One region of the Terracoccus luteus genome, then DNA from elsewhere that is predicted to be linked to it. Evidence: predicted binding sites of a transcription regulator. Region 1 holds the regulator's gene; each other region holds the start of a gene.
What was found. The regulator LexA, encoded in region 1, represses DNA repair genes until DNA is damaged. The targets are predictions, from matches to a motif close to TCGAACANNTGTTCGA.
Positions count from the first base shown of each region.

Region 1 (5,870 bases):
TCCCTGCGCGGCGAGCAGGTCGAGGATGTCGGCGAGGTCGGTGTTGAGCGAGGTCTCGCCCGGCTGCAGCGCGCCGCCGTCCGCCCCCGTGACGAGGGCGTGGGCCTCCGGGTCGGCGCCGAAGAGCGCGTCGCGCACGATGCCGAGGTAGAGCGCGGCCGCCGCCCCCACCCGGTAGCCGTCGCGGCAGGCGCGGGCCGCGGGCTCGACGAGGCGGCGCCACGGCAGCACGCCGGCCCGGTCACGGGCGAGGGCCAGCGCCTGCACCGCGCCGGACGTCGCGACCGACCCGTGGCCCGCCCCCATGGTGACGCCGCCGCCGTAGTCGGTGCGCACGTGCCGCACCCCCTGCCCGAACCGGGAGGTGGGCAGGCCGCGGCCGGGCATCTCGACGTTGCCGTCGACCACCCACGGGTCGTCGCCGGCGGGCCATACGTTGACGAAGGCGCCGCCCATCATGCTGACGACACCGGGCTCGGTGCTCATCGCGACCAGCGCCGCGGCGACGGCGGCGTCGACGGCCGTGCCGCCGTCCTGCGCCACCTCGAGCGCCGCGTCGCGCGCGGCCTCACCGGTGGCGGCGACCGCGACGCGGTTCACCGTCGCCCGACCGGATGCCGGTGGGCCACCGAGGCGCCCGTCGTGACGCCCGTCGTGACGTCCGGCGCCGGGCCAGGGGCTGGCGCGACGGCCCACCGTCGGTCCGGGTCGGGCGGGCCGGGGTGGCGGGGCAGGTCGGCCATGGCACCACCGTATTGGTCGAGGGCCACTCGCGACGGGAGCGGTCGGGTGGGCCGTCGGCAGGTCGCCGCCATCCCCGCCCTCGCCGGGTGGACGGGCGCGGTGGGAGCGCCCGGTCAGCCGGTGACGAGCGCGGGCGCCTCGGCGCCGGACGCCTGCGTGCGGCTCGAGCCGGCCGCCGCCCGGGCGGCCTCGCACAGGGCCTGCAGGGCGGCGCCGACCGCAGGGACCCGCTGCAGGTCGGGGGTGGTCACGGCGAGGATCTGGCGACGCGACGGCGGTGAGAGGGGCAGCGACACGACGTCGTCGTGCTTCGCCGCGCCGAGGATGATGTCGGGCACGAGGGCGACCCCGAGACCGGCGCTGACGAGCCCGATCTGCGCGACGTAGTCCTCCGTCTCGAACGCGACGTTCGGGGTGAAGCCCACGCCGGTGGCGAGCGAGAGCAGGTAGCCGCGACAGCGCGGACACCCGGCGATCCATTCCTCGTCGGCGAAGTCCGCCATCGAGGCGGTCCCTGCGTCGGCCAGCGGGTGCGCGCGGGGCACGACGAGGCGCACCTCGTCGTCGAGCAGGTGCCGGGTGACGAGCAGCGACAGGTCCTCCTCGAGCTCGCCGAGGTCCTGTCCCTCGTAGGCGAAGACGACGGCGATGTCGCAGTCGCCGGCCCGCAGCGCGGCGAGGGACTCCGGCGGCTCGGCCTCGGTGAAGGTCACGCTGATGTCGGGGTGGCGCGCCTTGACGATCGCGAGCGAGCGCGGCACGAGCGTCGCCGACGAGCTCGGGAAGGCCTGCAGCCGCACCCGACCGGCGCGCAGCCCGGCGATGGCGGTGATCTCCTCCTCGGCGGCGTCGAGGGCCGCGAGCACCCCGACGGCGTGGCGGGCGAGCACCCGACCGGCCTCCGTGAGGCGCACCTGCCGGCCGTAGCGCTCGACGAGCACCGTGCCGGTGCGCTGCTCGAGCCGGCGCACCATCTGCGAGATCGCCGGCTGGGTGAACCCGAGGGCGTTGGCGGCGCTCGTGAAGCTGCCCTCGTCGGCGATGGCCTTCATGACCCGGAGGCCGGCAGCGTCGATCATGCCCCGATCATAACAACCACTTATGGATGCCGGTCGCGGACGTCATGGTGAGACGCACGAGAACGTACGCTGGGACGGTGACGCAACCGCCCGGCATCCCCGCGCGTGGCGCCACCCGACTGGCCACGTCCCGCACGCTGCCCCTCGAGGTGAGCGACCTCGGCACCTTCGACGACCTCGTCGACCTCGTCAGCGGCGGTGGGGTCGTCGTCCTCTCCGGCGCCGGCCTGTCCACGGAGTCCGGCATCCCCGACTACCGCGGCCCCGACGGCACGCGCCGGGTCGAGCCCATGACGTACGGCGAGTTCGCCGGGTCGAGCGAGGCGCGGCGTCGGTACTGGGCCCGCAGCTACATCGGGTGGCAGCGGTTCAACGCCGCGGCACCGAACACCGGTCACCGTCGGGTCACCCAGCTGCAGCGGGCCGGCTTCGTCGGCCCGGTGATCACCCAGAACGTCGACGGACTGCACCAGGCCGCGGGCGCCCGGGACGTCATCGAGCTGCACGGCTCGCTGGACCGGGCGGTGTGCCTGACCTGCGGCGAGGTCACCTCGCGCATCGGCCTGCACGAGCGGATGACCCAGGGCAACCCCGGCTTCATGGACCGTTTCGCCGCGGCGGCGGAGGCGGTCGGGTCGCAGTGGGGTGAGCAGGTGCGCCCCGACGGCGACATCGTCCTGGCCGACGACCTCGTCGAGACCTTCCACCCGCCGCGCTGCCTCGTGTGCGGGCACGACACGGTCAAGCCGGACGTCGTCTTCTTCGGCGAGTCCGTGCCCCGCGAGGTCGTCGAGCGGTGCTTCTCCCTCGTCGAGCAGGCGCGGGCGTTGCTCGTGCTCGGGTCGTCGCTCGCCGTGATGAGTGGCTACCGCTTCGTGCGCCGGGCCCACCGCGAGGGGGTGCCGGTCGCCATCGTCACCCGGTCGGCGACGCGCGGCGACGCGGAGGCCAGCCTCCGGCTGCACGCGCCCCTCGGTGACACCCTCGACGCGCTCGTCGAGGCCCTGCACGTCGAGCCCTGACGCACGGACGCCCGCCCGACGGGAGGTCGGGCGGGCGTCTGCGTCGGTGGAGCTCTCGGTCGGTGCTCGGTCGGTGCTCGGTCGGTGCTCGGTCAGACCACGATCGTGCCCTCGGTCATGCCCTGGTCGTGCGTTCCCGGTCAGACCCGGCGCAGGACCGCCGTCACCTTGCCGAGGATGGTCGCGTCGTCACCGTCGATCGGTGAGAAGTCGGGGTTGTGCGGCAGCAGCCAGACGTGGCCGTCCTTGCGCTTGAACGTCTTGACCGTCGCCTCGTTGTCGAGCAGCGCCGCCACGATGTCACCGTTCTCGGCCGTCTGCTGCTGGTGCACGACGACCCAGTCACCGTCGCAGATGGCCGCGTCGACCATCGAGTCGCCGACCACCTTGAGCAGGAAGAGCGAGCCCTCGCCGACGAGCTGGCGGGGGAGCGGGAAGACGTCGTCGACGACCTCGTCGGCGAGGATCGGCGTGCCGGCCGCGATGCGACCGAGCACCGGGACGTACGTCGCCTGCGGACGCGCGTCACCCGAGCCGGTGTCGTCGGCGCCCGCCCCGTCCACGCTCGGCAGCGGCGCGCCCGGCGAACCCGAGGCCGGGTGGCGGGCGGCGGAGGCGTCGGGGGAGACGACCTCGATGGCCCGGGGGCGGTTGGGGTCGCGGCGCAGGAAGCCCTTGCGCTCGAGGGCCGCCAGCTGGTGGGAGACGCTCGAGGGACTGGCCAGGCCCACGGCCTCGCCGATCTCGCGCATGCTCGGCGGATACCCGCGACGGTCGACGGAGTTGCGGATCACCTCGAGCACCCGACGCTGACGCACCGTGAGGCCGTCACCCCGGTCGCGGTCGGGCAGCTCGGTCACGTCAGCCATGGTGTCCCCTTCGTCGGTCTGCGCCGCTGCGAGAGGCCCTCTCGGGACCCACTGTCAGTGGTGACTGGTGTGGTTGGTGATGTGAGAGCAGCGTACGAGGTTCGAACACACATGCCAAACATCCGTTCGAGGCGTGTCTCGACTTTGTCGGGCCACCGTGCTAGAAATCGTACAGACGTTCTATCGAACACGTGTCCCGACGATCCACAGGGCGCGCGGACACCGCTCTCGACCGAACCGACCGACCAGGCCGACCTCCTCACCGGGGGCCGGAACGAGGAGGACACCATGGGCGCCACCGTCCTGAGCTTCGCCGACCCGAGCCCCGTCACCCCGGCCCGCGCCGTCGGCGCCGCACACCCGTCCGCCGACCCGACCCACCCGGCGTACGGCCGCCCCGGCCGGCCTCGGCTCGTCTCACTGCCCACCGGGGCCGACGCCCTGGGGCGGGTCCGCCGCGCGCGGCCGGTGCTGCGCATCACCCGGCTCGGGCGCCTCGTCCTCGTCACCGGGACCCTCGCCGTCGTCATCGCCCTGAGCGTCGGGCTGGCCGGCCAGCTGGCGTCGGCCGGTGGCGAGTCCCGTCCGGTCATCGTCAGGTCCGGTGAGACGCTCTCGCAGATCGCCGCGCGTGAGCTGCCCGACCTGGCCGTCCGTGACGGCGTCGTCGCGCTCCAGCTGCAGAACTCCCTCGCGAGCGACCAGGTCAGCGCCGGTCAGCAGCTGCTCGTGCCCACGCCCTGACCTGTCCTCGAGTCGTCCCTGACCGGTCCCCGACCCGTCCCGCGAGCCCACCGGGCGCGGGGCCTCAGACCGCCGCACGACCTCGTCCTGCGGCTGGTGCATTCGGCGCCTCGACCCCGCCGACCGCACCCGGACGCCGCACCTCGCCACCGGGGTGCGGCGTCCTCCCGTCGTCCGCCCCTGTCGTCCTCCGCTGCCGTCTTTGTCCGTCGTCACGCCTGTGGACGGCTGCCGACGTCGGTGTCGTCGGTCGCCCTACCCTCGCCACGGGGGCAGGGAGAAGGAGCGATGCGGTACGAAGTGGAGCCCGGTGACCTCCGGGCCGAGGCGGCCGGGCTCGGCGAGACGAGCGGAGCCCTCCGAGCGGTCGACCTCAGCGGCGTCTGGGCCGTCGTCACCCGGGCGATCCCGGCGGGCACGACCGCCCGGGCGGTCCCGGGCGTGGCCGCAACATGGGCCGACGAGCTGGCGTCGGCCCGGTACGCGCTGACCCGGCTGGGCACCCATCTCTCGTGCGCCGGCTCCGGCTACGACGCCGTCGAGGGGTCCACGGCGGCGCTCCTGACCGGACCGTTGGGGGGTGCCTCCGACGGGACGGCGCCGCCCGTGACGCAGGCCTCATGACCTGGGACGCCGCGGCGGTGGGGCGGCTCGGCGTCGAGGCGGTCGAGCAGGCCGGCGCCGACCTCGAGCGTCAGCGGGCCCGTCTCGTCGAGGTCGCGGCGGCCCTCGTCTGGCGGCGGGCCGCCCGCCACACCTGGCGAGGTCCCGCCGCCGACGAGGCGGCTCGTCGGTATGTCGAGGCCACTGCGCACGTCACGGCCCTCGCCGGCCGTCTCGGCGCGAGCGCCCAGGCCCTCGCGGCGGCGGTGCCGAGCCTGAGGTCGGCGCGCGACCTCGTCCGCCGGGCCGACGACCGCTGCGCCCAGGTCGGGGGCCGCCTCACGCAGGCGGGCCGCTACGTGCCCCCACCGCCGACGCCGGCGGCCGCCGACCCGGTGGTCGCCGCCCACCGGGCCCGGCTCGACGCGGTGGTGACCGCCGAGGTCGACGCGCTGGTGCGCCGGGCCGTCGACGTCGCCGACACGGCCGACCGAGCCCTGTCCCGCGCTCTGACGTCCGCGGCGTCGGGTCGCTCGCTGGCGGCGTGGCTGACCACCACCTCGCCACCCGCACCGCCGCCGCCGGTCGCGGCGGTCACGGGCGCGCAGGACGCCTTCCGGGCGGCGGCCTGGTGGCGGTCGCTGACCTGGTCGCAGCGCGAGGATGCAGTCCGCCTCCATCCCGAGTGGGTCGGCCCCCGAGACGGCGTCCCCGCCTGGGCCCGGCACGAGGCCAACCTCGTGCTCCTGTCGCGGCTCGAGGCCGAGCAACGGGCGCGCCTGCAGGCCGTGTCGTGGTGGGACGTCGAC
Region 1 covers NZ_RBXT01000001.1:534,612-540,481, forward strand. Annotated here, with positions in the region: gene DFJ68_RS02580 (gamma-glutamyltransferase) at 1-600, opposite strand, end outside; gene DFJ68_RS02585 (LysR family transcriptional regulator) at 858-1,823, opposite strand; gene DFJ68_RS02590 (Sir2 family NAD-dependent protein deacetylase) at 1,868-2,845, shown strand; gene lexA (transcriptional repressor LexA) at 2,986-3,714, opposite strand; gene DFJ68_RS02600 (LysM peptidoglycan-binding domain-containing protein) at 4,003-4,458, shown strand; gene DFJ68_RS02605 (hypothetical protein) at 4,747-5,082, shown strand; gene DFJ68_RS02610 (alpha/beta hydrolase) at 5,079-5,870, shown strand, end outside.

Region 2 (5,870 bases), 820 kb from region 1:
CGCCAGCCCCGCTCGGCGTGCACGGCGGCCACGCGACGGTGCGCGGACGGCATCCCCCTGCGGGTGTCGCTGCGGTCCATGACGTCGTCGTGCAGCAGCGCGGCGCCCTGGAAGAACTCCATGCTCGCGGCGAGGCGCACGAGCGCCTCGGAGTCGGGCCCGCCCGCCGCGCGGTAGCCCCAGTAGAGGAAGCCGGCCCGCAGGCCCTTGCCACCCTGCAACAGCCCGGACACGGCGTTCGTCAGGGGCGCGACCTCGTCGCCGATGCGTCCGAGCAGCGCACTGCCCTCGACGATCTCGGCGTCGATGGCCTGTTGCACCCGGGCGCGCAGGGCCACGAGGTCGGTGGGGCGGTGCACGGGTGGGCCTCCATCGCGTCGGGACAACGCGGCCCAGCCTACTGGGGCGACGCACCCGCCCGGCCCTCGGTCGCGCCGGTGCCCGGCCCCGCGCGCGACCTAGAGTGGTCGCATGGCACACGGCACGGCATCCTCGATGGTGCGGGCGGAGCGCTTCACCCGCTCGATCCCCGAGATGGTGCAGGCCGACGCCCCGACGTTCAGCTTCGAGTTCTTCCCACCCAAGGACGACGCCGCGGCGACGACGCTGTGGGAGGCGATCCGGCGGCTCGAGAAGCTCTCGCCGAGCTTCGTGTCGATCACGTACGGCGCCGGCGGCACGACGCGCGACCGCACCGTGCGGCTGACCCAGCGGGTGCTCGAGTCGACCTCGCTCACGCCGCTGGCCCACCTCACCTGCGTCGGGCACTCGCGCGACGAGCTGCGCCGCGTCGTCGGGCAGTACGCGGCGGCGGGTGTGCACAACATCCTCGCCCTGCGCGGTGACCCGCAGGGTGGTCTCGGTGAGCCGTGGACCCCTCACCCCGAGGGCTTCGACCACGCCGACGAGCTCGTCGCGTTCATCCGCTCGCTCGGCGACTTCACCGTCGGCGTCGCGGCCTTCCCCGACGGGCACCCCGAGTCGCGCGGCGTGGCCGACGACGCCGAGGCGCTCGTGCGCAAGGAGCGCGCCGGCGCCGGCTTCGCCGTGACGCAGATGGTGTTCGACGTCGAGAACTACCTGCGGCTGCGCGACGAGGTGGCCCGCCGGGGCTCCAGCCTGCCCGTCATCCCCGCGATCATGCCGATCACCAACGCCCGTCAGGTCGTGCGCATGGCCGAGCTCGCCGGCCAGCCGATGCCGACCGCCGTCACCGACCGCCTCGGGCGGGCCGGTGACGACCCCGCCGCGGTGCGCGCCGAGGGGCTCGCCATCGCCACCGAGTCGTCACGGCGGCTGCTCGACGAGGGCGCACCCGGCATCCACTTCATCACGATGAACCGGTCGTCGGCGACGCTCGAGGTCTTCGGCAACCTCTGAGCGGTCACGGTGGACGCGGTGGACGCGGTGGACGGGGCGGTCGCGGCGGTCGCGGCGGTCGCACGCGACGGGTGCCGGTGGGCGGGCTCAGCCGTCGTCGCGGGTCTGGTCGAAGGGCCGCTCGAGACGCTCGTCGGCGCGGGGTGACGGACCGGCGGCGTCGCGGCCGCGCAGCAGGCGCCGGTTCTCGCGCGGCGTCCTCGCCGGGTCGGTCGGGCCGGTCTGGCCCGTCGGTGGGGGCTCGGGGCGCCCGTCGAGGCGTCCCGACGGGGTGGCGATGCCGACGCGCTCGCCCCAGGCGTCGTAGCTGCGCTTGAACCGGCGCACCCGCCCGAGCAGCTTGTATACGAGGTAGGCGCCGGCGACGAGCAGCACGAGGGCGATCGACGCGGCCCACCACGGGTGGGCGATGGCGAGGGCGGTGACGCCGGTGACGGCGACGTCCTCGCCGGTGCTGACGACGACGTTGCTCGCGGGCTCGGGAGAGGTGTTGACGGCGGCCCGCAGGCCGGCCTTGACGCCGTGCGAGAGCAGCGCGGTGATGCCACCCGTGGCGGCGCCCACGGCGGCGTCGAGCCCGGCCGTCTCGTGCCCGAGGAGGTAGCCGATGGTGGCGCCGACGGCGGGTCGCACGACGGTGTGCACGGTGTCCCACAACGAGTCGACGTAGGGGATCTTGTCGGCGAACATCTCGACGACGAAGAGCACCCCGGCGAGCACGAGCACGTCGGTGCGCGCGAGGGCGTCGGGGATCTGGCCGAGCGAGAAGAACCGGTCGGCGAGGCCGAGCACGAGCACGACGGCGTAGGCGTTGATGCCGCTGGCCCAGCCGGAGGTGAAGACCATGGGGAGGAACTCGGCGCCCATCGTGGCTCCTTGTGTGTGCCGTGCGGCGCGTGCCGGGTGCGGGCCGGGTGCGTCGGGGTGGGTCCGCTGGACCCGCGGTGACATCCGCGGCGGATGCCGGGTGGTGGCGTCCGGTCCGACGGTCCCGCATCGGGGGGCTGGTTGCAAACGACGTGGCCGGGGCGTGCGGACGGGGCCCGATCCGTGAGCGGACGGGACCCCTGCGCCCCTCCGTTCGCGGACCGGACCCCGCACGCACGACTGTGCCGCAGCGGGGGCTCCGGGGGCGTGAGCACGTGTACTCAGATGCCGCTGCGGGCCCGTCGTCCGCGGGTCGGTGGGGGCCTGTGGACGACCTTGACACGCTGTCGGCGGCGGGGGTTACTGTGGTTCTGCGTCGAACACCTGTTCGAAAAACGTGTTCGACGCGATCGGTCGAGCATAGCCCTGCCGTGCACCCGCCACACCGGGTGCACGGGGTGGTCGGGGGTGTCCGGTCGGTCGGTGGACGGGTCGGCCGGTGGGTCGGTCGGCTCGAGCAGGTCAAGTGGTTCGGTCAGGGTCATCAGTCGTCGGTTGGGTGTCGGGCCGCTCGCAGGTCGCGGGTGGTCTGGGTCGTGATTTCCGGCCTCGACGTGTCCGTACGAAGGAGACGTGTCGTGGTTCGCAGGTTCAGTGATGTGGTGCAGGTCCGTCCCGTGGAGGGGGCGGCCGGGGTGGCGAGGCGTCCGGAGGCGTTCATCTGGCGCGGCCGGCTCTACGTCGTGCGCGACGTGCTCGCCCAGTGGCGTGAGCGCCGGGCGTGGTGGCGTGAGGCGCTCGACGCCGACGGCGGGGGCGGTCCGGTCGTGCCGGGCGGCTCGCTCGCCGCGGCGGCCTCCGAGCAGCAGGTGTGGCGGGTCGAGGCGAGCCCCGGGTGGTCGTTCGCCCCCGGGGTCTACGACCTCGCCCACGACGAGGGCGCCCAGGGCGAGCAGTGGCAGCTCGTCCGGGTCGCCGACTGAGGTGACGACGATGACCGCCACGCACCTGCCCCGTCCTCCCATCGGACCGGCCGTCTTCGACCTGCTCGACCGGTCGCGGCGCACCCTCGAGCAGGCCTGCCGCACGAGCGACGTCGGCGAGCGCTACCGCGACGCCCACCTCGGCGCGCTGCGGGCCGCCGCGGCCCTCGTCGCCGCGCGCAGCGTGCCCACCCCGCGGTCCCGTCCGCGCAGCGTCTGGCAGGTGCTGCCGGGGCTGGCCCCCGAGCTCGGCGAGTGGGCGGCGTTCTTCGCGGCCTGCTCGGCGCGCCGGTCGGTGGTCGACCGCGGCGGGTGGGTGCCGGTGCGCGAGGCCGACGACCTGCTGCGCCAGGCCGAGATGTTCCTCGAGATCGTCCAGGACGCCCTCGGGGTCCCCCTGACGATGCCCCTGCCGCAGACCATCACGCCGGTGTCGCCCACCCGCGACGCGTCCTGAGGGCGGCGGCCCGTGACCGACACGTTCGTCCACCTGCACGTCGCCTCCGGCTACTCGATGCGCTACGGCACCGCCCGCCCCGAGCAGCTCGTCGAGCGTGCCGCCGCCTGGGGCCAGCCCGCCCTCGCCCTCACCGACCGTGACGGGCTGTACGGCGCGGTCAAGTTCGTCAAGGCGTGCATGGCCCACGGCATCGCCCCGGTCCTCGGCGTCGACCTCGCCCTCGAGCCACCACCGACGCGTCGCGGGGTCGCGTCGGCGGGGGCCCGCGGTGCGGGTCGCACGCCGGTCCGGGGCGGTGCCCTGGTCGACCCCCGGCTGCCCCGGGTCACGGTGCTGGCCCGCGGCAGCGGCACGAGCGGCCTGCCCGCCGGGGCCGGGTGGGCGTCCTTGTGCCGCCTCGTCACCGCCACCCACCTGCGGGGGGAGCGCGGCACCCCCGTCACGACGGCCGACCTCGTCGCGCAGCACGCGACGACGGTCGCGGGGGAGCGGTCGCTCGTCGTGCTCCTCGGCCCCGACTCCGACGTCGGCCGGGCCGTGCTGGCCAAGCAGCACTCCCGGGCCAGGGCCGCGCTCGAGCGGTGGGTAGCGCTGCTCCCGCACGGTGGCGTCGTCGTCGAGCTGGTCTGCCACGGGGGGCCCGAGCACCTTCCCGGCAGCCTCGGTCAGGCCGGGCGCATGCTCGCCCTCGCCCGCGAGGTCGGGGTCCCGACGGTGCTCACCGCGGCGGTCCGGCACGCCGACCCGCAGGACGCCGCCGTCGTCGACGTCCTCGACGCCGCCCGCCGGCTCGTCGCGCTCGACACCCGCCACCTCGACCGGGTCACCGCGGCCGGGCACCTGTCGCCCACGCCCCTCATGCACGCCCTCGCCCTCGACGTCACCCAGGTGTCGGGTCCGGGGCTCGTCGGTGGGGGAGCGGCCGCCCGTGAGCAGGCCCGCGACCTCGTCCGGCGCACGGTCGCCCTCGCGACCGACTGCACCCAACAGCCCCGGGCCGACCTCGGCATCGGCTCGGTGCACCTGCCCGAGCCGGCCGCGCTCGGCCTCGGCGACGACGACCCCCAGCAGGTGCTGGCCCGGCGCTGCCGCGCGTCGGTGGCCACCCGCTACCCCGCCCGGTCCGGCGCCGGCCTCGCGGAGGTGCACGCCCGCCTCGACGACGAGCTCGAGGTGATCTCCGGGCTGGGCTACGCCACCTACTTCCTCACCGTCGCCAAGGTGTGCGACCTCATCCGCGAGATGGGGGTGCGGGTGGCCGCCCGCGGCTCGGGCGCCGGTTCCGTCGTCAACTTCCTCCTCGGCATCTCCGGGGTCGACCCCATGCGGCACGGCCTGCTCATGCAGCGGTTCTGCTCGCCACTGCGGGCCGAGCTGCCCGACATCGACATCGACGTCGAGTCCGCCCGCCGCACCGAGATCTACGAGCGGATCCTCGAGCACTTCGGCGGTGAGCGCGTCACGTGCGTGTCGATGATGGACACCTACCGGGTGCGTCACGCCATCCGTGACGTCGGGGCGGCGCTCGGGCTGCCGCCGCCGGAGGTCGACGCGATGGCCAAGGCCTTCCCGCACATCGCCGCCCGCAACGTGCGCCACGCCCTCGCCGAGCTGCCCGAGCTGCGGGCGAGCGGTCTCGACGTGCCGCGGCTGCAGCTGATGTTCGACATCGTCGAACGGCTCGACGGGCTGCCGCGCCACATCGCGCTGCACCCGTGCGGGGTCGTGCTGTCCGACTCGGCGCTGCTCGACCGCACGCCCGTCGAGGCGAGCTGGCTCGGCTTCCCGATGAGCCAGTTCGACAAGGACGACGTCGAGGAGATGGGCCTGCTCAAGCTCGACGTCCTCGGCATCCGCATGCAGTCGGCGATGGCCCACGCGCTGCAGGAGGTCGAGCGCGTCGACCGGGTCGTCGTCGACCTCGACGACGAGCAGCAGGTGCCCTTCGACGACGAGCCGACCTTCGAGATGATCCGGTCGACCCGCACGCTCGGCTGCTTCCAGATCGAGAGCCCCGGGCAGCGCGAGCTCATCGGCAAGTTCGGCCCGCGCAGCTTCGAGGACATCATCATCGACATCTCGCTCTTCCGACCCGGACCGGTCAAGAGCGACATGATCGTGCCCTTCCTCGAGGCCCGGCAGGGCTGGAAGAACCCCTCGTACCTGCACCCGACCCTCAT
Region 2 covers NZ_RBXT01000001.1:1,359,092-1,364,961, forward strand. Annotated here, with positions in the region: gene DFJ68_RS06210 (polyprenyl synthetase family protein) at 1-359, opposite strand, end outside; gene metF (methylenetetrahydrofolate reductase [NAD(P)H]) at 472-1,380, shown strand; gene DFJ68_RS06220 (DUF4126 domain-containing protein) at 1,468-2,247, opposite strand; gene DFJ68_RS06225 (DUF6504 family protein) at 2,910-3,230, shown strand; gene DFJ68_RS06230 (SAV_6107 family HEPN domain-containing protein) at 3,241-3,687, shown strand; gene DFJ68_RS06235 (DNA polymerase III subunit alpha) at 3,745-5,870, shown strand, end outside.
Region 2: a site for LexA is predicted at 2,624-2,639, ahead of DFJ68_RS06225 (DUF6504 family protein). Genes of this name have one in related genera too.

Region 3 (5,870 bases), 940 kb from region 1:
TCCAAGGAGACTCGCGCGAGCACCTGCAGGCGCTCGCCTCCCTCGGCGCGCAGGCCGTCCCGGTCCGCCGACCCGAGGAGGTCGAGGCCGTCGACGCCGTCGTGGTGCCGGGCGGCGAGTCGACCGTCATCGACAAGCTGCTGCGCGCCTTCGGCCTCATGGAGCCCCTGCGCCGTCGCATCGCCGAGGGGATGCCGGCCTACGGGTCCTGCGCCGGGATGATCCTGCTCGCCGACCGCCTCGTCGACGCCCGACCCGACCAGCAGACGATCGGCGGCCTCGACGTCACGGTGCGCCGCAACGCCTTCGGCCGGCAGGTCGACTCGTTCGAGCACGAGCTCGAGTTCGCCGGCCTCGAGGGCCCCGTCCGCGCCGTCTTCATCCGCGCCCCGTGGGTCGAGGAGGCCGGCGCGGGCGTCGAGGTGCTCGCCCGTGTGGGCTCCGGCCCGGCCGCCGGTAGGATCGTCGCGGTCCGGCAGGGCAACCTGATGGCGACCGCGTTCCACCCCGAGGTGGGTGGCGACCGTCGCATCCACGCCGAGTTCGTCGCCATGACGGCACGGGCGACGAGCCGGACCACGACAGCCTGACGACCACGTGCTGCCAGACGGGCTGACAGACGTGCAGACCACGACCGCGAAGGGATCCGTATGAGCGGGCACTCCAAATGGGCCACCACGAAGCACCAGAAGGCGGCCAAGGACGCCAAGCGCGGCAAGCTCTTCGCGAAGCTCATCAAGAACATCGAGGTCGCGGCCCGCCAGGGTGGCGGCGACCCCGCGGGCAACCCGACGCTGTACGACGCCATCCAGAAGGCGAAGAAGACGTCGGTCCCCAACGACAACATCGACCGCGCCCTCAAGCGCGGCTCGGGCGCCGAGGCCGGCGGGGCCGACTGGCAGACGATCATGTACGAGGGCTACGCCCCGAACGGCGTCGCGCTGCTCATCGAGTGCCTCACCGACAACCGCAACCGCGCGGCCGCCGAGGTGCGCACCGCCCTGACCCGCAACGGCGGGCAGCTGGCCGACCCGGGCTCGGTCGCCTACGTCTTCCACCGCAAGGGCGTCGTGACGGTGCCCAAGGAGGCCGGCGGCGAGGACGACATCCTCGAGGTCGTGCTCGAGGCGGGGGCCGAGGAGGTCAACGACAACGGCGAGACGTGGGAGATCGTCTCCGAGGCGACCGACTTCGTCGCCATCCGCAAGGCCATCCAGGACGCCGGCATCGACTACGAGTCGGCCGAGGCCTCGTTCGTCCCCACCCTCCAGGTGCCCCTCGACCTCGACGGCGCGAAGAAGATGATCCGCGTCATCGACGCGCTCGAGGACAGCGACGACGTGCAGAACGTCTACGCCAACGGTGACATCCCCGACGAGGTGCTCGCCGAGCTCGACGACGACGAGGAGTGAGCCTCGCGGCCTCCTACCCGCGACACGACGGGGGCCGGATGCCGGTGGGCCCGCCCGGCGCGCCTCCGCGGCCCGCGCACCCGCGTCGTTACGGTTGAGCCGAACACGTGTTCGGTCGGCCGTCTGCCGGGCACCCGCGTGGTCGACGACGTCAGGAGGTGAGTGGTGCGCGTCCTCGCCGTCGACCCCGGGCTGACCCGCTGCGGTGTCGGTGTCGTCGACGGCCTGCCCGGGCGGCGCCTCACGCTCGTCGAGGTCGGCGTCATCCGCACGCTGCCGGCCGACCCCACGCCGCGCCGTCTCGTCGCCGTCGACGACGAGCTGCACCACTGGTTCGAGCGGCACCGCCCCGAGGCGGTCGCCATCGAGCGGGTCTTCGCCGACACCAACGTCTCGACCGTGATGGGCACCGCCCAGGTGACCGGCCTCGTCATGGTGCACGCCGAGCGCCGCGGCCTGCCAGTCACGCTGCACACCCCGACCGAGGTCAAGGCGGCGGTGAGCGGCAGCGGCCGGGCCGACAAGGCGCAGGTCACGACGATGGTGACGCGGCTGCTCGGCCTCACGACGCCGCCGAAGCCCGCCGACGCGGCCGACGCCCTCGCCCTCGCCATCTGCCACGTCTGGCGGGGCGGCACCCAGAACCGGCTCGCCGAGGCGGCCGCGGCCGCACCCGCGCGACCGAGCCGCATCCCGAAGCGCGTGCCGCGCAGCAGCACGGCCGTCACGGCCCACGACCCGACCCGTCCGACCCTCCCGAAGGCTCCCACCCGATGAGCGCGTCATGATCGCGTCCCTGTCCGGCACCGTCAGCAAGGTCGGCCTCGACTCCGTCGTCGTCGAGGTCGGCGGCGTCGGCATGCTCGTGCACACGACCCCCGCGACGGCGGTCTCGGTGCGGCTGGGCCAGCCGGCCCGCCTCGCGACGACCCTCGTCGTGCGCGAGGACTCCCTCACCCTCTACGGCTTCGCCACCGACGACGAGAAGACCGTCTTCGAGACGGTGCAGACCGTCTCGGGCGTCGGCCCGCGCCTCGCCCTCGCCATGCTCGCGGTGCACAGCCCGGATGCCGTGCGCCTCGCCCTCGGTAGCGGCGACCTCGCCGCGCTGACGAAGGTCCCCGGCATCGGCAAGAAGGGGGCCGAGCGCCTCGTGCTCGAGCTGCGCGACAAGCTCGGGGCCCTGCCGGGGTCCGTCGACGCCGCGGTCCCGGCCCCTCGCCCGCAGGCCGACGAGTGGCGCGACCAGGTGCTCGAGGCCCTCGTCGGGCTGGGCTGGACCGCCCGCCAGGCCGAGGCCGCGCTCGACAAGGTCGCCCCGGGCGCCGGGGAGGGCGCGAGCGTCTCCGCGCTGCTGCGCGCCGCCCTGCAGGAGCTCGGCCGGTGACCGACCCCGACCTGCCCGCGAGCGACGGCTTCGACCTCACCGCCCGCATCGTCGACCCCCGCCTCGACGGCCGCCTCGACCGCGACGACGAGCGGGTCGTCGAGGCGGCGCTGCGCCCCAAGCGGCTCGACGACTTCCCGGGCCAGACCCGCGTCCGCGACCAGCTCGGGCTCGTGCTCGAGGCGGCCAAGCGCCGGGGCACGCCGCCCGACCACGTGCTGCTCTCCGGCCCGCCGGGGCTCGGCAAGACGACGCTGGCCATGATCGTCGCCTCCGAGCTCGAGCAGCCGATCCGCATCACGTCGGGCCCGGCCATCCAGCACGCCGGCGACCTCGCGTCGGTGCTCAGCTCGCTGGCCGAGGGGGAGGTGCTCTTCCTCGACGAGATCCACCGCATGTCGCGCTCGGCCGAGGAGATGCTCTACCTCGCCATGGAGGACTTCCGCGTCGACGTCATCATCGGCAAGGGCCCGGGCGCCACCGCCATCCCGCTCGAGCTGCCGCCCTTCACCGTCGTCGGGGCGACGACGCGGGCCGGCCTGCTCCCGGCCCCGCTGCGCGACCGCTTCGGCTTCACCGGCCACCTCGACTTCTACGCCGCGAGCGACCTCGTGACGATCCTGCGCCGGTCGGCCGGCCTGCTCGGGCTGCGGGCCGACGAGGACGGCATCACCGAGATCGCACTGCGCTCGCGCGGTACCCCCCGCATCGCCAACCGCCTGCTGCGCCGCGTGCGCGACTGGGCTCAGGTGCACGGCGACGACCACGTCAGCCAGGCCGCGGCTCGCGCCGCCCTCGCCCTGTTCGACGTCGACGAGCGAGGCCTCGACCGCCTCGACCGCGCCGTGCTCGACGCCCTGTGCCGGCGCTTCAACGGAGGCCCCGTCGGCCTGTCCACCCTCGCCGTCGCCGTGGGGGAGGAGCCCGACACCGTCGAGACCGTGGCCGAGCCCTTCCTCGTGCGCGAGGGGTTCATGGTGCGAACGCCGCGCGGCAGGGCGGCATCCGCCCTCGCGTGGGAGCACCTCGGGCTGCCGGTCCCACCCGACGCCCAGGGGATGTGGTCGGCGACCCTGCCGCTCGACGAGGGCGGGCCCGGTCGCCTCGGCGGCTGACCCCGCAGCACGATGGGGCACCGCGGGGCACCACGCAGCAGCACGCCCGCGGCTCGCCGAGCACCGCCACCCGGTCTGACATTTGGCTGAACCGACCGTAGACTCCCTCGGGCACCTACGCCGCTGCCGCGGCACTCCGTGGTGCCCCCGGTCGTTGACGCGACATCCACGACCACGGCACGGCCCTGCCACAGGGCCTGCACACGATCTGCGGGTGTCACCTGCTGCCCGGAACGAACCACAAAGGAATGCCTGATGGGAAACAACGGCAACGGGTCCTTCTCGTTGATCATCCTGCTGCTGCCGCTGCTGCTGATCGGTTGGCTCTTCTGGACGTCGAGCAAGCGCCAGAAGCAGATGCGCAACTTCAGCCAGTCGCTGTCCGTGGGTGACGAGATCGTCATGTCGTCGGGCATCTTCGGCACCATCCGGCACCTCGACGACACCAGCGCGTGGCTCGAGATCGGTGAGGGCATGACCATCCGCGTCGACCGCCGCGCGATCGCCATGAAGCAGGCGGAGTCGCCCGCCGCCACCGGTCCGGCCGCCGCGACCGGGACCACGACGCCGTCCGCCATCGACGAGGGGCGCGACGACAGCCCCCGCGGTCAGTGAGGCGCCCCCGTGGCGAGTAGCAGCATCAAGCGGTCGGCGTGGCGCAGCCTCAGCGCCCTCATCGCCCTCGTCATCGGCCTCGCCCTGCTCGCGGGCGGGCTCGCCGTCTGGGGCGGCGGACAGCTGACCCCCAAGCTCGGCCTCGACCTCGAGGGCGGCACCGAGATGGTGCTCGAGCCCCAGCTCGCCGGCAACCAGCAGGTCAGCTCGGGCCAGATCGACCAGGCCGTCGACATCATCCGTCAGCGCATCGACGCCAACGGCGTCTCCGAGGCGGAGATCTCGACCCAGGGTGGGCGCAACATCGTCGTGTCCATCCCGGGCTCACCGACCGAGGAGCAGTTGCAGGCGATCAGCAAGCCGTCGCAGCTGAGCTTCCGCGCCGTCTTCGCCCAGGACTTCAGCGCCCTGCCCGAGACGGCGAACCCGTCCGGCACCCCCACCAGCGGCGGCGCCACCAGCACGCCGAGCAGCGGCGCCACGAGCACCCCGGCGCCGACCTCGTCGGCCCCCTCCTCCTCGGGCGCGGCGACGAGCACCCCTGCGCCGTCGGCCAGCTCGACCGCCGCCAACGGCGTCGTCCCGCAGGCGCTGCGCGCCGCCGACTCGACGCCGACCACCCCGGCCAGCACGCCGGCATCCGGCGCTGCCTCGTCGTCACCGGCCACGCCCGCCCCGTCGGCGAGCACCCCGTCCGGCACCGCCACGACGCCGGCGGCCCCGGCGACGCAGACGCCCGCCCAGCAGGCCCAGGCCGTCGAGGGCCAGGTGACGCAGTCGCTCACCGCGCTCGGCTGGCAGCAGGCGAAGGCCACCGAGGCCGCCAAGAAGGTCGCCGCCCAGTACGTCGCCCTCGACTGCGGCACGCCGGGGGTGCTCGAGAAGATCGTCGACGACCCCGAGCAGCCGCTCGCCACCTGTGGTGACGACGGGGCGACGAAGTACATCCTCGGCCCCGTCGAGATCCCCGGCAGCGACATCGCCGACGCGACGAGTGGCTTCCAGGCCGGCCCCAACGGCCAGCAGACCTCCATCGTCGAGGTGGGCCTGACCTTCAACTCCGCGGGCGCCACGAAGTTCGCCGAGGTCACCAAGCGCCTCTTCGCCCTGCAGGGCCAGACGCCGCTCGACCAGTTCGCCGTCGTGCTCGACAAGAGCGTCATAACGGCGCCTCGCGCGCAGGCCGTCATCAACGACGGGCGCGCCAGCATCACCGGCTCGTTCACCGTCGACTCCGCCAAGGCGCTCGCCGAGCAGCTGAAGTTCGGCGCCCTGCCGATCTCGTTCGCCCTGCAGACGCAGGACAACATCACGCCGCAGCTCGGGGCCGAGCAGCTGCAG
Region 3 covers NZ_RBXT01000001.1:1,478,816-1,484,685, forward strand. Annotated here, with positions in the region: gene pdxT (pyridoxal 5'-phosphate synthase glutaminase subunit PdxT) at 1-590, shown strand, start outside; gene DFJ68_RS06805 (YebC/PmpR family DNA-binding transcriptional regulator) at 651-1,412, shown strand; gene ruvC (crossover junction endodeoxyribonuclease RuvC) at 1,578-2,189, shown strand; gene ruvA (Holliday junction branch migration protein RuvA) at 2,197-2,799, shown strand; gene ruvB (Holliday junction branch migration DNA helicase RuvB) at 2,796-3,914, shown strand; gene yajC (preprotein translocase subunit YajC) at 4,170-4,529, shown strand; gene secD (protein translocase subunit SecD) at 4,539-5,870, shown strand, end outside.
Region 3: a site for LexA is predicted at 1,512-1,527, ahead of ruvC (crossover junction endodeoxyribonuclease RuvC). Genes of this name have one in related genera too.

Region 4 (5,870 bases), 660 kb from region 1:
GTCGCAGGGTGGCGACGCCCGCGCCGCCGCCTACGTCGAGTGCGCCGTCGGCGAGCGGGTGCTGTGGGGCGTCGGGGTCGACCCGTCGATCGTCAACGCCTCGCTCAAGGCCGTCGTCTCGGCGGTCAACCGCGCCCTGCGCGACGCCTGATCCGAGCGGTCGGCCGGGACGCCGTCGTGGCGACGTCCCGGCCGTGAGGCGCCCGTCCCCACAGGCATCGCCCGGGAGACAGGCCTCGGCGGTGGCCCAGGGACGCGTCAGTCGACCGCCCGGGAGACCACCCGGTCGACGGCCGCGAGGGCGTCGGCGTCGCCCACGCGGGTGACCTCGCCTGCCGGTGGCCGGTTCCACAGCCAGGCGTCGAGGTCGGCGGCCGTGCCGCAGACCTCGGTCGTCACACCGGGCCGGGCGCCCTGGGCGACGTCGAGGGCGAGCACGTCGAGCTCGTCACCGTCGGATTCGGTGCCGTGCACCCGCAACGGCGTGACCGTCCACGTGTGCATGGTGTCGACCGCCGACACCACGACGGCGCCGCCGAGGGGGTCGGCCGCGAGCCCCGGCTCGGCCGGGTCGTCCTCGTGGCCCCGCATGACGACGAGGGCCTCGTCGACGCCGTCGGCGGACAGGCAGGGGTCGAGGGGGGTCCGCTGCCCGGTGGTCAGCTCGGCGTCGAGCCGGTGCACGAGCGCCTCGTGGGCCTGACGGCGCGCGATGTAGCCGACCGTGTGGTCGTCGGCCCACATCCAGCGCTCGGTGTCGGCGGGCAGCTGCGACAGCACCCGGCGCAGCCGGGCGGTCGCGTGGTCGAAGAACGCGAGCAGGCCCTCACGGTCGGCCGGGCGGGCCACGCGCGCTGCCTCGACCGCCGCCAGACCACCCCGCTCGGTCACCCCCTGCTCGACGATCTCGCCCCAGAACCACTGCACCTCCGCGAGGTGCCACAGCAGGTCGTCGGCCGACCAGTCGGGGCACGTGGGCACGCGCGCGGCCGGGTCGGCATCCGCGAGCACCGTTCTGAAACGGGCGGACTCACGCTCGAGGTGGTCGGCGAACGGCAACGGGGTCGGTACTCGCGACGTCACGACGCCACCTTTCGTTCAGCGGACGCCCGCAACCCGGAACTGCACCGAGATGCGCGGGCCGAGCGGCTCGGCGGTCTTCGGCACGCAGTGGTCCCACGTGCGCTGGCACGAGCCTCCCATGACGACGAGGTCACCGTGCCCCAACGGGTAGCGCAGGCTGCGTCCGCCGGCGCCCTCGACCGGGCGACCGTCACGGGGCCGCAGCGCGAGGGTGCGCGGCGAGCCGAGCGAGAGGATGGCGATCATCGTGTCGCTGTCCCGCGAACGGCCGATGCGGTCACCGTGCCAGGCCACGCTGTCGCGCCCGTCGCGGTAGAGGCACAGCCCCGCGGTGACGAACGGCTCGCCGAGCTCGCCCGCGTAGTGACGGCTGAGGGCGTCGCGCGCCTGCGCGAGCATGGGGTGGGGCAGCGGCTCGTCGCCACCGTAGAACTTCGTCAGCCGCGGCACGTCGACGACCGAGTCGTACATCTGCCGCCGTTCGGCGTGCCACGGCACGTCGCGCAGCAGGGCTGCGAAGAGCTCGTCGCCCGCGGCCAGCCACCCGGGCCGCACGTCGACCCACGCCCCGAGCGCGAGCGGATGCCGGGTGGTGCCGACGCGCAGGTCGCGCAGCGTCATCTCGTCGGTGAGGTCGAGCAGCGACCCCTGGAGCGTCAGGTCCATGGGACCCAGCCTACCCCCGTCCGTCGAACACGCGTTCGATCGAGCGGCTGACGGACATGACGACGACGACGCGACGGGCGTGGCCGCCACCACCCGGCATCCGTCACGGTGGACAATGGGGCCATGCCTCTCTACCGCGACGAGGCGATCGTGCTGCGCACCCACAAGCTGGGGGAGGCCGACCGCATCATCACCCTGCTGACCCGCACGCGGGGTCGGGTGCGTGCGGTCGCCAAGGGGGTGCGTCGCACCCGGTCGCGGTTCGGCTCGCGGCTCGAGCCCGGCATGGTCGTCGACGTGCAGTGCTACGAGGGGCGCAACCTCGACACGGTGACGCAGGTCGAGACGCTCGCCCCCTACGGCGATGCCATCGCGCGCGACTACGCGGCGTGGACCACGGCCACCGTCATGCTCGAGACCGCCCTGCAGCTGAGCGAGGAGCACGAGCCGCAGACCCAGCAGTACCTCCTGCTCGCCGGCGCACTGCGGTCGCTGGCCGAGCACGCGCACGACCCCGGCCTCGTCCTCGACGCCTTCCTGCTGCGCTCGCTCGCCGTCGCGGGGTGGGCGCCGAGCTTCGTCGACTGCGCCCGGTGCGGGGCGCCGGGGCCGCACCGGGCCTTCAACGTGCAGGCGGGTGGGGCGGTGTGCAGCGGATGCCGGCCGCCCGGGTCGAGCGCGCCCGCGCCGGAGACCTTCCTGCTGCTCGCGGCCCTGCTCTCGGGCGACTGGGAGACCGCCGACGCCAGCGACGACCGGCACCGGCGCCAGGGCAACGGGCTCGTCGCCGCCTTCCTCCAGTGGCACGTCGAGCGGGGGCTGCGCTCGCTGCGGCTGGTCGACCTCACGCCCCGGGCCGTCGTCGAGCCGCCGGCCGCCGCGCCGGCTTGAGCCCGCCCGGAACGGCCCGATGTCCCCTGAAACCGTTTCACACGCAACGTTGTTCGCCCTCACCCCGCCCCGACCGACGAGGATCCGTCGATGACGACCAGACCCTTCCCGCACCCGAGCGGCGCCACCGCACCGGTCATCCCCGCCGAGGTGCGGCCGAAGCACGTCGCCATCGTCATGGACGGCAACGGCCGGTGGGCCAACCAGCGGGGGCTGCCGCGGACGAAGGGCCACGAGGCGGGGGAGGCGTCCCTGCTCGACGTCGTCGCGGGCGCCATCGAGGTCGGCGTCACCCACCTGTCGGCCTACGCGTTCTCGACCGAGAACTGGCGACGCTCGCCCGACGAGGTGCGCTTCCTCATGGGGTTCAACCGTGACGTCATCCGCCGCCGGCGTGACCAGCTGCACGAGTGGGGGGTGCGCATGCACTGGGTGGGCCGGACGCCCCGGCTGTGGCGCTCGGTCGTCAAGGAGCTCGAGGTCGCCGAGGAGCTCACCCGTCACAACACCGGCCTGACCCTCTACTTCTGCGTCAACTACGGCGGTCGCGCCGAGATCGCCGACGCGGTCAAGCGCATCGCCGGGGACGTCAAGGACGGCCGGCTCAAGCCGTCGTCGGTCGACGAGCGCACCATCGCCCGCTACCTCGACGTGCCGAGCATGCCCGACGTCGACCTCTTCGTGCGCAGCTCGGGAGAGCAGCGCACGAGCAACTTTCTGCTGTGGCAGTCGGCGTACGCCGAGATGGTCTTCCAGAACCGGCTCTGGCCCGACTACGACCGGCGCGACCTCTGGGCCGCCGTGGAGGAGTACGTCGCCCGAGACCGTCGGTACGGCGGGGCGGTCGACACGCCCACGGCCTGAGGGTCACCGCGTCCACCTGGCGGCCATCGGGCCCTGAGACGTGGCGAGCGTGCGCCATGGCAGGTCTCCGCCATTGTCACGGCGGTGGGGGTCTGTCACGTTGGGCGCGCCCCCTCCGCGTCGAAAGGCCCTCGATGTCCTGCCTGCCGCACCCCCGCCCGCGAGCGGTCCTCGCCGCGGCGGTGACCGCCACCCTCGCGGTCGGCGCCGGAAGCCTGTCCGCCGGCGCCACCACCGTCACCGCAGCGCCCGCCACCGCGACCGCTACCGCAACCGCCACCGCAACCGCGACGGCCGACGCGACCGCCGCGACCGCCGCGGGGCCGGGCACCCCGGCAGGGCCCCCGCCGGCGGCGGCGCCGTCCGCGGGCGGCCCGTCGTCGACGCACACCGTCACCCTCGTCACGGGCGACGTCGTCACCGTCACCACCGCCGCCGACGGGCGCACGAGCGCCGACGTGAAGCCGGCCCCGGGCTCCACCGGTGGCGTGCACACCCAGACCGTGGGCCGCAGCCTCTACGTCGTCCCCGACTCGGTGGTGCCCTTCCTCGCGGCCGGCACGCTCGACCGCGGGCTCTTCGACGTGACCGGGCTCATCGCCCAGGGGTACGACGACGCCCACGTCGACAGCGTCCCGCTCATCGCGCAGTACGCCACGCCGTCGACGGCAAGGCGCAGCAACCCCGCCCCGACCGGGTCGACGCGGACACGCACGCTCGAGAGCATCGGCGCCGACGCCCTGCGTGCGGACAAGACCTCGGCCCGCACGTTCTGGCGCGGCCTCGCGGGGGCGGTGGCGACGGGCGCCGGGCCGACCGGTGGCCTCTCGGGTCTCGCCGGCAAGGGCGCCAACCGGCTCACGGCCGCGGCCCCGTCCTTCACCGGCGGCGTCACGAAGCTGTGGCTCGACCGCCGGGTGCGCACGACCTTGGCCGAGACGAACGCGCAGATCGGTGCCCCCGCGGCGTGGGCCCGCGGCGCCACCGGCACCGGGGTGCGGGTCGCCGTGCTCGACACCGGGTTCGACGCCACCCACCCCGACCTCGCCGGACAGGTGGAGGAGTCGAAGAGCTTCGTGCCCGGCCAGGGCATGGCCGACGTCGACGGCCACGGGACCCACACGGCCTCCACGGTCGCGGGCACCGGTGCCGCGTCGGGCGGCGCCGAGAAGGCCGTCGCGCACGACGCCCGCCTCGTCGTCGGCAAGGTGCTCGACGACGCGGGCCAGGGTGCGGAGTCGTGGATCATCGACGGCATGGAGTGGGCCTCGGAGCAGGCGCCCATCGTCTCGATGAGCCTCGGCACCGAGAGCCCCAGCGACGGGCTCAGCCCGATGGACCAGGCGGTCGACGAGCTGACCGCGGCCAGGGGCACGCTCTTCGTCGTGGCGGCCGGCAACACCGGGTCGGTCGGCATCGGCGCCCCCGGGGCGGCCGACGCCGCCCTCACCGTGGGCAGCGTCGGGCCCACCGACGAGCGCTCGTGGTTCTCGAGCATGGGCCCGCGCAGCGACGGGGCCCTCAAGCCCGACCTCGTCGCACCGGGCGAGGACGTCCTCGCCGCCCGGTCGGCCCAGTCCGCCGAGGGGGAGGGGCCCTACGTGCGGCTCAGCGGCACCTCGATGGCCACACCGCAGGTGGCCGGGGCGGCCGCCCTGCTGCTGCAGCAGCACCCGGGCTGGAAGGCGCCGCAGCTCAAGGCGGCCCTGACGAGCCGCTCCGCCCCGCTCGCCGGGGTGTCCCCGTTCGAGGTCGGGGCCGGGCGGCTCGACGTCCCGGCGGCCACGTTCCCCGACGTCATCGCCACCGGGTCGCTCTCGTTCGGCACCGCCACCTTCCCGCACGACGACGACCGCCCGGTGACGCGCACCGTCACCTACACGAACGTCACCGACTCGCCGGTCACCCTCGACCTCGCCGCCACGGCCACCGCCGCCGACGGATCCGCTGCCCCCACAGGCCTGTTCACCGTGAGCGCCGACCGCGTCACGGTACCGGCCGCGGGCACCGCCGAGGTCGGCATGATCGCCGACCCGGCCCGCGGCGCGGCGGGAGCGACGTACGCGGGGACTCTCACGGCATCCGTCGCCGGTGGTGGCGCCGTGGCCGCGCGCTCGGTCTTCGGCCTCGTCGTCGAGGGCGAGCGGTACGACCTGTCGATCACTGCGACCGGGCGTGACGGCCGGCCCGCCGGCACGTTCGCCTCCGTCTACCGGTACGGCGACCAGTACTCCTCCTACGTGCCCGTCGACGGCAAGACGACGATGCGGCTCGAGCCCGGCATCTACACCGTGACGACGTGGATGCCGGTCGCCGGCGACGGCGGCCGCGACTCCGCCGGGGTGGCGCTGCTCGGCACGCCGCGC
Region 4 covers NZ_RBXT01000001.1:1,198,984-1,204,853, forward strand. Annotated here, with positions in the region: gene leuA (2-isopropylmalate synthase) at 1-151, shown strand, start outside; gene DFJ68_RS05505 (maleylpyruvate isomerase family mycothiol-dependent enzyme) at 259-1,083, opposite strand; gene DFJ68_RS05510 (alpha-ketoglutarate-dependent dioxygenase AlkB) at 1,099-1,749, opposite strand; gene recO (DNA repair protein RecO) at 1,873-2,640, shown strand; gene DFJ68_RS05520 (isoprenyl transferase) at 2,731-3,504, shown strand; gene DFJ68_RS05530 (S8 family serine peptidase) at 3,639-5,870, shown strand, end outside.
Region 4: a site for LexA is predicted at 1,773-1,788, ahead of DFJ68_RS05510 (alpha-ketoglutarate-dependent dioxygenase AlkB). Genes of this name have one in related genera too.